2 regions of the Collinsella sp. AF11-11 genome follow, and region 1 is predicted to be linked to the other one. Evidence: riboswitches for the same ligand, from Rfam matches in the RefSeq annotation. Region 1 holds a riboswitch; the other holds the start of a gene.
The links. Region 1 has a riboswitch for thiamine pyrophosphate ahead of thiC (phosphomethylpyrimidine synthase ThiC). Riboswitches for the same ligand answer to the same signal wherever they lie in the genome.

Region 1 (5,668 bases):
AACTTCCTTTTTGGCAGAGGAGAGTCCATGCTGCAGGTCGTCATTTCGCCCGCCAAGCAGATGCGCGCGGCCCAAGATGCTTTTGAAGTCCTGGGCATTCCACCCTTTGCGCACGAGACGGCTCGCCTCCACTGCGCACTGCTAGATATCGAACGAAATGAAGGCAGCGGCGGCCTGCAAGCGCTATGGAACGTGAGTGACAAACTGCTGGGGCCTTGCCTCAACACCCTGCATGAGTTCGGGCCCATCCTGAAAAACGGCGATCTCGACAATCCCGAACTCGCCCGTCACCTCTCCCCTGCCGTCATGTCCTACCACGGCATTCAATACCAGAGCATGGCGCCCGAGGTGATGGATTCCGCGCAGCTCGCATGGCTACAAGACCATCTATGGATCCTCTCCGGCCTCTACGGGTGCGTTCGTCCCTTTCATGCCGTCGAACCGTATCGGCTGGAGATGGGCGCGAAGCTCGCCGTTGACGATGCCCGAGACCTCTACGCGTTTTGGAGCGACAAGCTCGCGCGGGCTATCGCCCCGGCGGACTCAAACACCACGATCGTCAACCTCGCCAGCGTAGAGTATGCCAAAGCCGTTCTGCCCCACCTCGCGGGCGACGCCACGGCCGTCACATGCCTCTTTGGCGAGGGTATCCGCAACGGGAAGCCCATCCAACGGTCGACCGCCAGCAAAAAGGCGCGCGGCTCCATGGTGCGGTGGATGGCAGAAAACAAGCTCGAGGATGTAAGCGGGCTCACCGCGTTCGACGTTGGTTATCGTCACTTTCCCGAGCTTTCAAATAAAAACACTTTGGTCTTCCTGAACGAACAGGCCTTGTAGGACCACCGCTACTTTGAATGTGCTACCTAGGCACGGCGTCTATTCCGCCAAGCCGTCAGCTTTGGCAATTTCATTTGTCGAGCCGTCCTGATAGGTAATCTTGACGTGCTCCACCTCGGACACTTTGACGCCCGACGGGGGCTCCAGGCGCCATTCCGTCAGCGCGATATCCATCGTCGTGGGCACGTCTCCTTGATTTTTGAGCTTCACCGTCAGCGTTTTGAGCGCCGCATCAAACGTCACGCGTTCGATTTCTTCACCTGGAATGGACCCACCACTCAGCTGCAGCTGCACAAACTCATCGCGCGGGTACCAATAATCGCCCGGAACGGCGAGCGTATTGGCATTACCGCCAGTACTCCTCACCGTCATAATCGGTAGGCTATCATCAACCTCGAACTCCCAGCCAGCGCCGCCGCGACCGCCAAACGTCCAAATACAAAAGGCAATCACCAGCACGGCAAGCACCGCAAAACCAATCGCGACAAGGCCATGGTGCGCACGGCTTTCCTCGGCCGATACATCCCATTGCGTCTCTCGATATAGATGCTTGTCTTCCATGTTCGCCTCCCCGCAGGCACGCTCGTTGGCCCAATCGTACCCATTCAGGCTATACTTGAGCCCATGACATAACGGGGGGCTTGCAGGACAAGACGGCAGGCTGAGATTGGGCGCGTCCGCCCTGACCCGCAAACCTGATATGGGTAATGCCAACGAAGGGAGCCGTGCCAATGAGCACACAGACCGAGCCCAAGCTCGTCACGCAAATCGACTTCGCCCGCGCCGGGCAGATCACGCCGCAGATGAAGGAGGTTGCCGAGCGCGAGCATCGCGACCCCGAGTACATCCGCGAGCGCGTGGCCGACGGCCGCATCGCCATCCCCGCCAACATCGTGCATATCAAAAAAGGCATGCGCGCCTTTGGCGTCGGTGAGGGCCTGTCCACCAAGGTCAACGTCAACCTGGGCATCTCGGGCGATAAGGCCGATGCCGCCGAGGAGTGGAAGAAGGTCAAGATCGCCGAGGACTTTGGCGCCGACGCCATTATGGACCTCTCCAACTCGGGCAAGACGCGCCAGTTCCGCCAGCAGCTCATCGACGAGACACCGCTCATGGTGGGCACCGTCCCCATGTACGATGCCATCGGCTACATGGAAAAGCCGCTGGTCAAGCTGACCAAGGACGATCTACTCGAGGTCGTGCGCGCGCATGCCGAGGACGGCGTGGACTTTATGACCATCCACTGCGGCATCAACAAGTCGGTCATCAAGACCTTTAAGGAGACTGGCCGCCTCATGAACATCGTCAGCCGCGGCGGCTCGCTGCTGTTTGGTTGGATGGAGGTCACCGGTAACGAGAACCCCTTCTACGAGTTCTACGACGAGGTGCTCGAGATCTGCCACGAGTACGACGTGACGATTTCGCTCGGCGACTCCTGCCGCCCGGGCTGTCTCTACGACTCCAACGACGCAACCGAGACCGCCGAGATGATCGAGCTGGGCAAGCTGTGCAAGCGCGCCTGGGCCGCCGGCGTCCAGGTCATGGTCGAGGGTCCGGGTCACATGGCGCTCGACGAGATCGCCGCCAACATGAAGCTGCAGAAGCGCCTGTGCCACAACGCCCCGTTCTATGTGCTGGGGCCGCTGGTGACCGATATCGGCGTGGGCTACGACCACATCACCGCCGCCATCGGTGGCGCCATCTCCGCGAGCTCGGGTGCCGACTTTTTGTGCTACGTGACGCCGGCCGAGCACCTGTGCCTGCCCAACGCTCAGGATGTGCTCGATGGCCTCATGGCCACCAAGATTGCCGCACACGCCGCCGACATCGCCAAGAAGGTACCGCACGCCCGTGACATGGACGACAGGATGGGTCAGGCACGCCGCAAGCTCGACTGGGACGCCATGTGGAAGTGCGCCCTCGACCCGGTCACCGGCAAGAAGCGCTACGAGGAATCCCCCGCCGCCACCGAGGGCACCTGCACCATGTGCGGCAAGATGTGCGCCGTTCGCACTGTCAACAAGGTGTTCGAAGGCACGACGATCGACCTCGGCATGGAGGACTAACTCGTCGCCACGATTGCTTTTGGAAGCACCGCGACGTCGACCGTTGTTGACGTGTGAACATTTTCTTGCATTTGCGTAAAGATTGCACCGCCCGCCCGGGTTCGACATAGAGTCGGCCCGGGCATCTTTATAATGCTAGCTTAAAGACCCATTTGATTCCGACCGAACAAGGGAGCGAACATGGATCGCAGCAAGGTACCTGCCGTCCTGTCCATCGCAGGATCCGATTCCAGCGGTGGCGCCGGCATTCAGGCCGACATCAAGACCATTACGGCGCACCGTCTGTATGCCGAGACGGCCATAACCGCCATCACGGCGCAAAACACCCTGGGCATCACCGCCGTGCAGAATATCTCGCCAGATATCGTCGCCGCGCAGATCGACGCCGTCTTTGACGACATCCGCCCGAGCGCCGTCAAGATCGGCATGGTTTCTTCTGTCGAGATTATCGAAGTCATCGCCGACCGCTTGAGCGCCTGGAACGCAACGAACGTGGTCGTGGACCCCGTCATGGTAGCCACCTCGGGCGCTCGACTCATTGCCGAGGACGCGGCCGAGGCGCTCACGCGTCGCCTGTTCCCGTTGGCGACCGTCATCACACCCAATATCCCCGAGGCCATGGCACTGCTCGACTACGAGGTCGATTCCGAGCGCACGCAGCAAAATGCCGCCATGCTCCTCACCCGCCGCTTTGGATGCGCGTCTTTGGTTAAAGGCGGACATCTTGTCAACGAGGCCAACGACGTGCTGGCGGAGCCCGCGCCGCTCGATGACGAGGGCAACCACCTGGGCGATCCGCTCACCACATGGTTCCGTCACAAGCGCATCGAGACCGGCAACACGCATGGCACCGGCTGCACGCTCTCGTCCGCTATCGCCTGCGCGCTGGCCCAGGGCATGGATCTTGCCGACGCCGTCAACGCCGGCAAGGCCTACCTAACGGGCGCCCTCGCCGCCGACTTTGACATGGGCAAAGGTTCCGGCCCCGTCAACCACATGTGGAATTACTAGCCCTGCAGCAAAACCACCACAAAGGGGACAGGCACCTTTGTGGTGGTTTTTCTTGTTACGGCCAATCGTCTGCGAGTTGGATGCCGAGCAAGCCCGAAAGTGCGAGCGCTTGTTCGGCATTGACTGTCAGGCCACGCAACTCACGGTAGTCACCCGAAACAACGGGGGCCTCAAACGTGCAGCGCGATACATCAACACCACATAGCGGTGTCTTGAACACATCAACTCGCGTCAGGTCGCAGCTATCCAGGCGCAGCTGCCCCAACTTGGCCCCCTGGAGCGCCGCCTCGGTCAGGCGCACATCGCACGCCGTGATGGGGCCAATGCGTCCCTCCGAAAGGTTCGCGTAGCTCAGGTCGCATGATGCAAACGAAACGTTCGACAGGCGCGCCTTGACCAAGTTGAGCCCCGGCGCCGAGCAATCAACAAAGTCGCATCGGTTGAGCCAGCAGCCTTCCATATTGCAGCGGATAAAGCGACAACCGCGAAATACGACGTCACGAAACGTCGAACCACTCCAGTCGACGCCATCGAATACGCAGGAGCGGAACACGATGCCGTCAAAGGTCGCACCGTTCGCCACGTCATAGGCGAGCTCCAGCTCCTCAAAAGCGGTATTTGAGACAAGCTCATCCCCCTCGGCAAACAGGTCAATGAGCTCATCCATGCCCATGTGGCAGCCAAGTCGCTCGTTTACCCGGGCAAAACCACCACAAAAGTGCCTGTCCCCTTTGTGGTGGTTTGGGGCTGCGCTACTCACCGAGCATCTCTTGGAGCTTGGCTGCCACGGCATGTCCCAAGCTCTCGTGGCTTTCGGGCATCATATGCAGATAGTCGATATCGCCCGGCTCGGCAAAGTCGGCGGCATTCAAAAAGTCGCAGCCAAGCTGCTCGGCTACGTGCGCGTAGTACTCGGCAAAATGCTCCGAGGCCTCGACGGAATGCTCGTCAAAATCGGTCATATACACATCGGCGATTTGCGGCTTGATCTTGATGGGAGCCATCAGCAGAATGCGCGGACAAGGCGCAGCGTCGGTCCACGAAAACGCGCGGACGGCGCGAATCAGCGCCATGGCGCCACGGGCTATATCGGAAGCCGTCACGTTAAAGACCGTCTTGCAGTCGTTGGTGCCCAGCATGATCACAATGGCGTCCAGCGGCTTATGGGCCTCGAGCAGCATCGGAAGCGCGCGAATGCCGTTGAGGTTAGTGTCCAGGTGGCACATATCGTCGCGCACCGTCGTGCGGCCGTTGAGCCCCTCCTCGATCACATGCCAGCCCTCGCCCAGGTCACGCTGCGCCACGCCGCACCAGCGCACATCCTGCGCATAGCGCACCGCGGTGCCGTCGCGCATACCAGCCGGATCGTAACCATAGGTGTTGCTGTCGCCAAAGCATAGAACGTTTTTCATCGTAAGCTCCCCACTCAATAAAAAGCCGACGGGAGCAGCCCACGTCGGCTCGGCATGTCGCATCACGCGCACAGTTTACAAGTATTTGCGCCAGTCGTCGTCATCCTCATCGTCCTCGGCAGCGGCCCGAGCCTGCTCGGCGGCACGGGCGGCCGCAGCGCGGGCGGCAACCTGGGCATAGGACTCCTCGTTGCACTCGGGGAAGTTTGCCAACACGTGCTCGAACTTGGCGAAGTCCTCGTCCCAGCGCGTAGAGGGCACAGCAAAGAAGACCTGCTTGACCTTGAAGTCGCCCGATGCGAGCTCCTTGCGGAAGAGCTCAGCCACGGCCTCGGCGTCAAA
Region 2 (5,668 bases), on a different contig from region 1:
CCTATGCCTGCTGCCAGGTGTCGACAAGCTCCTTGGCTGCGGCATGGGGGTCGTCGGCGCTGCAGACGGCGCTTACCACAAAGAAGCCGTCGACGCCGGTGGCCTTAAGCTGCGGCAAGTCGGCCGTCTTAACGCCGCCGCCCACCACGATGGGCACGGGGCTTGCCGCGTGGAGTGCGGCAAGGTCCTCAAAGCTCTTGGTGATGATAGAGCCGTCGGCCGCGCGTCCGCAGTCGCGCTTGGTCTCGGTCTCGTGGAGCGGGCCGATGCCCAGGTAGTCGACCAGGCTCATGTCGGCGGTCTTGACGTACTCGAGCATCTCCTCGCAACGGGCCGAAAGGCCCACAATGGCATCGGGGCCCAGCAGCTTGCGGCAGACCTCGACGGGAATGTCGCTCTGGCCTACGTGCACGCCATCGACGGCAATGCCCTGCTCGCGTGCGGCAAGTACGCAGTCAAGGCGGTCGTCGATCAGCAGCGCGACCTGCCCGGTTTTGCCGGCCTGAGCGATGGCCTGCGCGGCATCGCCCGTCAGTGCGATGATCTCGCGGGCGCTTGCCACCTTGGAACGCACCTGAATGCAGGTAAAGCCGGCGTCGAGCGCCTGGGCCACCACATCGCCCACGGGGCGTCCGAGGGTGTTTTCGGGGCCGAGTACCAGATAGGCCGAGATATCAAGGTTGTCGCGGATGCTCACTGTGCTTCCTCCTGCTTTTTGATCTGCGCTTCCATGCGCTCGAGCTTGCCAGTCATGGTGTCGGTAAATCCGGGTCGAATATCGGCCTTGAGCACGACTTCGGTGCGGATGCCCTTGCTCGCCAACACAAAGGTTGCGTCGCGCACGACCTGCATGACTTCGTCCCAGTCACCCTCGATCTCGGTGAACATCGAGGTGGTGCGGTTGGGAAGGCCGCTCTCGCGAATGACGCGCACGACCTCGGCGACCTCGGCGGACAGCTCGTCGCCGGTGCCGCACGGGGCGATGGCTACGGCGACGAGTGTGTTCATGCCGGCATCGGTTGCGGGCTCGGACATGGCTTATGCCTCCTCGAGCTCGAGTCGGTTATCGGCAATGTCCTGGGCGGTCGCGCGGTAGAGCTCGTCGATAAAGGTGACCTTAAAGCTTGCCGGGGCATCGGCGACAGCGGCGGCACGCGTGCCGGCAACGTTGTAGACGGCGGCACCGCAGACGGCTGCCGTAAACGGATCGGCGGCGCAGGCATACACGGCCAGCACGCCGCCCTGCGAGCAGCCGCAACCGGTGATCTTGGACATGAGCGGGCTGCCGCCGTGGGACTTGGCCACGGTTGTGCCGTCGGTAATCAGGTCGACTTCGCCCGAGACCACAACGGCGCCGCCGGTGTAGCGGGCGAGCGCCACGGCGGCATCGCGGGCAGCGTCTACCGTGTCGGTGGTATCGACACCGCGTACGCGGCTCAGGTCGGCCGCCTCGCCCTCAAGGCCCCACAGGCCGGCGAGTGCGATGATCTCGGAGGCGTTGCCGCGCACGATGGCGGGCTTGTACTGCTTGAGTTCGCCTACCAGCTGGGTGCGCAGGCTGCCGATGCCCAGGCCCACCGGATCGAGCACCCAGGGCTTGCCGGCGTCGTGTGCCGCCTTGGCCGTGCGGGGAATCGTCTGCTCGTAGATGGGGAAGAGCGTACCCATATTGAGATAGATGGCGCCGCCGCCGGCAACGAGTGCCTCGCCCTCGTCGGGCAGATAGACCATGGCGGCCGATCCGCCCACGGCGAGCTGTGCGTTGGCGACAAAGTCAATCGTCACCGTGTTGGTGATGGAGCCTGCCATCGGATTGGTGGCGCGAATCTCCCCCACGGCCTTGACCACATTTTGCTTAAGCTGTTTCGAATCGATCACTGCACATGCCTCCTTGGCATAGAAAAGGGGCGCTGTGCATAGACAGCGCCCCTAAAAAGGCGGCATGCTCCCTACGCCAGCATTAACTGACAGGTTCAAAGGATTGGGCCCCATGCCCTCTCAGCCTTGTGGTTTGCACCGCCGGCACTCCCGCATCGAATCTGTTGACCCTATACTAGCGCACCTGCCAAAAAGGGACAGGTTTATTTTGGCAGGTAACAACTGGGGCTTTGCGTTTCCCCAGATAAAACCTGCCAAAATAAACCTGTCCCTTTTTGGCAGGTCGGTACAATAGACGGGATAAAGAATGACCGAGGGGGCCTTATGATCAAACTTGTGCTGACCGATATGGACGATACGCTGATTCCGGCCGGGCATGACGGCGCCAGCGACTATGCCATCGAGGGCATTCATGCCATGCAGGCGGCGGGTCTGCACTTTGGTCCGGTTTCGGGTCGTCAGCCGTCTGCGATGGGCTGGATGTTTAAAAATCGTTCCGAGTGCTATTCGACCGGCGCATTCTGTAACGGCCAGGTCATGTTTGTCGACGGCGAGGCGGTCGCCTCGCGTGCGACCGATAGCGACGCACTAATGCGTTTAGCCGCCTATCTGGAAGAAGAAACCGACGATACCTATCTGAAGGTCTACAGCTTAGGTGATGACTTTTGGGATAACGATGCCTATTGCGTGACACGTGATGCCGAGCGTGTGCGTCGCGCTATGGAATCGGGCGGCAATGCGTGGCTCAAGGGCGAAGAGGCCCCGTGCCGCCCTGTCGTCGATGATGCGCCGGTGTTCAAGGCGAATATCTGGAGCGCCCGTTCGCGTGAGGAGCTCGCGGAGCTACGCGAGCGCGTTGCCGCCGAGGTGCCGGAGCTCTCGCTTGTGTTTCCCAACAACCGTGTGCGCCTGTTCGACATCCTTCCGGCTGGTTGGGACAAGGGCTGCGCTGCGCTGGAGCTGGCGCGCGCTTTGGGCCTAACGCCCGACGAGGTGGCCGTATTTGGCGATTCCGATAACGACCTGCCCATGATCGATGCCGTTCCCAACTCCGTTGCGGTCGCCAATGCCAACGAGGCCGTCACGGTTGCCGCACGCTGGCATATCGGCGCTGCGGCAGACGATGCGGTTGCCGCAGCGCTGCATCAGATTGCCGCCTGCGCCGCGACGGGGGAGATGCCGTCGTTTATGCGTCAGGCAGATGCGGCGGGTTCGGGTATCGCGGACGTCTAGGGAGGCCATCATGAAGCTCCAGCAGCTCAGATATGTCGTTAAAGTTGCCGAATGCGGCAGCATCACCGAGGCCTCGCGCCGGCTCTTTGTGTCGCAGCCTTCGATTACCGCGTCGATCCGCGATCTCGAAAACGAGATGGGTGTGCACATCTTTGAGCGCACCAACAAGGGCGTCATTGTGTCCGAGGAGGGCGAGACCTTCTTGGGCTATGCGCGCCAGGTACTCGACCAGGCCGACCTGCTCGAGGGCAAGTACAAAGGCACGTCCGAGCAGGTGCCGCACTTTAGTGTGAGCTGCCAGCATTATTCCTTTGCCGTTAATGCGTTTGTCGATGTAATCCGCGAGTTCGATGCCGCGCGCTACGACTTTACCCTACGCGAGGAGCAGACCCACGAGATTATCGAGGATGTCGCGCACATGAAAAGCGAGCTGGGCATCCTATATCTGTCCGAGCACAACCGCGAGGTCATCGAGCGCATGCTGGCGGCCAACGAGCTCGTGTTCGAAGGGCTCTTCTGTGCCACGCCGCATGTCTTCGTCTGCGCCGACCATCCGTTGGCGGACCGCTCCAGCGTGACGCTCGAGGATCTGGAAGACTACCCGTTCCTGTCCTATGAGCAGGGCAGCTATAACTCGTTTTATTATTCCGAGGAACTGACCTCGACCTTTGAGCGTCGCAAGAATATCCGCGTGCGCGACCGTGCGACGTTGTTCAATCTGGCCATGGGCCTTAACGGTTACACGGTTTGTTCGGGCGTGATCAGCCATGAACTTAACGGCCCCGGCATTATCTCCATTCCGCTCGATGTAGACGAGTACATGGAGATCGGCATCATCACGCGCAAGAACACGACACTTACGCGCTACGGGCAGGCCTATATCGAAGCGATTCGTCAGCACATCTAGATTGCTGCGTTCTGCACGGGTCAAATCTCTTTATGGCAGTCCAAACTGATATAGGAAGCATCTATATCAAACTGTTATAAACATATATTTTACGATGTCCATATGAGCGCTCATACTCTGTCCCAGTAAAGCAACCAATGCAAAGGGAGATATCTATGAGCACTTCGATTCAACCGAACGCGCCGTTTCGTGCCGATATCGTCGGCAGTTTTCTTCGTCCGCAGGCTGTAAAGGACGCCCGTGCCGCCTATGTCGCGGGTAAACTCGACGCTTCCGGCCTTAAGGCCGTCGAGGACGAGGCCATCCGCGACTTAGTGGCCAAGCAGAAGGCTGCCGGCCTGCAGGTGATTACCGATGGCGAGTTCCGCCGCAGCTACTGGCACCTCGATTTTATGTGGGGCCTCAACGGCATTGAGCGCCGCGCCTCGCGCACGGGCTACATGTTCCACGATGAGGAGACTACCGCCGACACCGCCGTGGTAACCGGTCCCATTAGCGGCGAGAATCATCCGTTCGTCGAGCACTTCAAATTTATCAAGTCGCTCGAGGGAGAGGGCCAGGTCGCGCGCCAGACCATTCCGGCGCCGATCCAGACGTTCTCCGAAGTCACACTCGACCGCTGCGATGGCCAGCAGGAGAGTCTGCACGCCGTCTACAAGACCGACGAAGAGCTCGTCGATGCCATTGCCGCAGCATACCGCACCGTGATTGCTGACCTGTATGCCGCGGGCTGCCGCAACATCCAGTTTGATGACTGCACCTGGGGCATCTACTGCGATACCGATTTTGTTGCCAAAACCGGCATGAGCCCGGTCGACCTGCAAAAGGTAAGCGAGCTGGGCGTGGCGCTCAACAATGTCGCCATCGAGGGCAAGCCCGACGATCTGGTTATCAACACGCATGTATGCCGCGGCAACTACCACTCCACCTACGCTTTTGAGGGCGGCTACGACCCCATCGCGCCGTACCTGTTTGCGCATGAGGACGTTGACGCGTTCTATCTGGAGTTCGACACGCCCCGCGCCGGTGGTTTTGAGCCGCTCAAGTACGTTGCTCCCGGCAAGAAGGTCGTGCTGGGCTTGGTGACCACCAAGGCGGCAGAGCTCGAGAACGAGGATGCTATCGTCGAGCGCATCCGCGAGGCGGCAAAGTACGTGCCGCTCGAGAACCTGTATCTGTCTCCGCAGTGTGGCTTTGCCAGCTGCGAGATTGGCAATAAGCTGACCGAGGACGAGCAGTGGGCAAAGATTGCGCTGGTCAGGCGTATTGCCGAGCGCGTTTGGAAATAGCGCTAGCGTTTGCAGGTGGCGGCGCGTGCGAGGTACTGCATATCGCGTACAATGGTTCGGATCGTATCGTTCGGGCAGGTTATCCGATATGCCTGATCGCCCTTCCATTCGAAAGGACTTCCATGTCCCAGTCTTCGACGCCCGCCGTCACCGATGCCATCTACGATGCATCGTCGCTCGGCCGCCCGCGCATGTTTGTGTTGGGTTTGCAACACATGTTTGCGATGTTCGGAGCCACGGTGCTCGTGCCCGTGCTCACCGGCCTTTCCGTTTCGGCGACGCTTCTGTTCGCCGGCATCGGCACGCTGCTGTTTCATTTTCTATCGCGCGGTAAGGTGCCCGCGTTCCTGGGCTCGTCGTT

Region 2: linked by a shared signal. The riboswitch ahead of thiM (hydroxyethylthiazole kinase) and the one ahead of thiC (phosphomethylpyrimidine synthase ThiC) in region 1 are both predicted to bind thiamine pyrophosphate.

Annotation. Positions count from the first base shown of each region.
Region 1 covers NZ_QSAS01000011.1:42,651-48,318, reverse strand. Annotated here, with positions in the region: gene DWV58_RS07540 (YaaA family protein) at 28-837, shown strand; gene DWV58_RS07535 (hypothetical protein) at 877-1,398, opposite strand; TPP riboswitch at 1,461-1,577, shown strand; gene thiC (phosphomethylpyrimidine synthase ThiC) at 1,569-2,903, shown strand; gene thiD (bifunctional hydroxymethylpyrimidine kinase/phosphomethylpyrimidine kinase) at 3,084-3,914, shown strand; gene DWV58_RS07520 (pentapeptide repeat-containing protein) at 3,970-4,581, opposite strand; gene DWV58_RS07515 (SGNH/GDSL hydrolase family protein) at 4,667-5,326, opposite strand; gene DWV58_RS07510 (TIGR02452 family protein) at 5,402-5,668, opposite strand, start outside.
Region 2 covers NZ_QSAS01000002.1:187,618-193,285, forward strand. Annotated here, with positions in the region: gene DWV58_RS02290 (thiamine phosphate synthase) at 2-697, opposite strand; gene DWV58_RS02295 (thiamine-binding protein) at 694-1,035, opposite strand; gene thiM (hydroxyethylthiazole kinase) at 1,039-1,878, opposite strand; TPP riboswitch at 1,930-2,040, opposite strand; gene DWV58_RS02305 (HAD-IIB family hydrolase) at 2,203-3,111, shown strand; gene DWV58_RS02310 (LysR family transcriptional regulator) at 3,122-4,018, shown strand; gene DWV58_RS02315 (5-methyltetrahydropteroyltriglutamate--homocysteine S-methyltransferase) at 4,174-5,307, shown strand; gene DWV58_RS02320 (uracil-xanthine permease family protein) at 5,430-5,668, shown strand, end outside.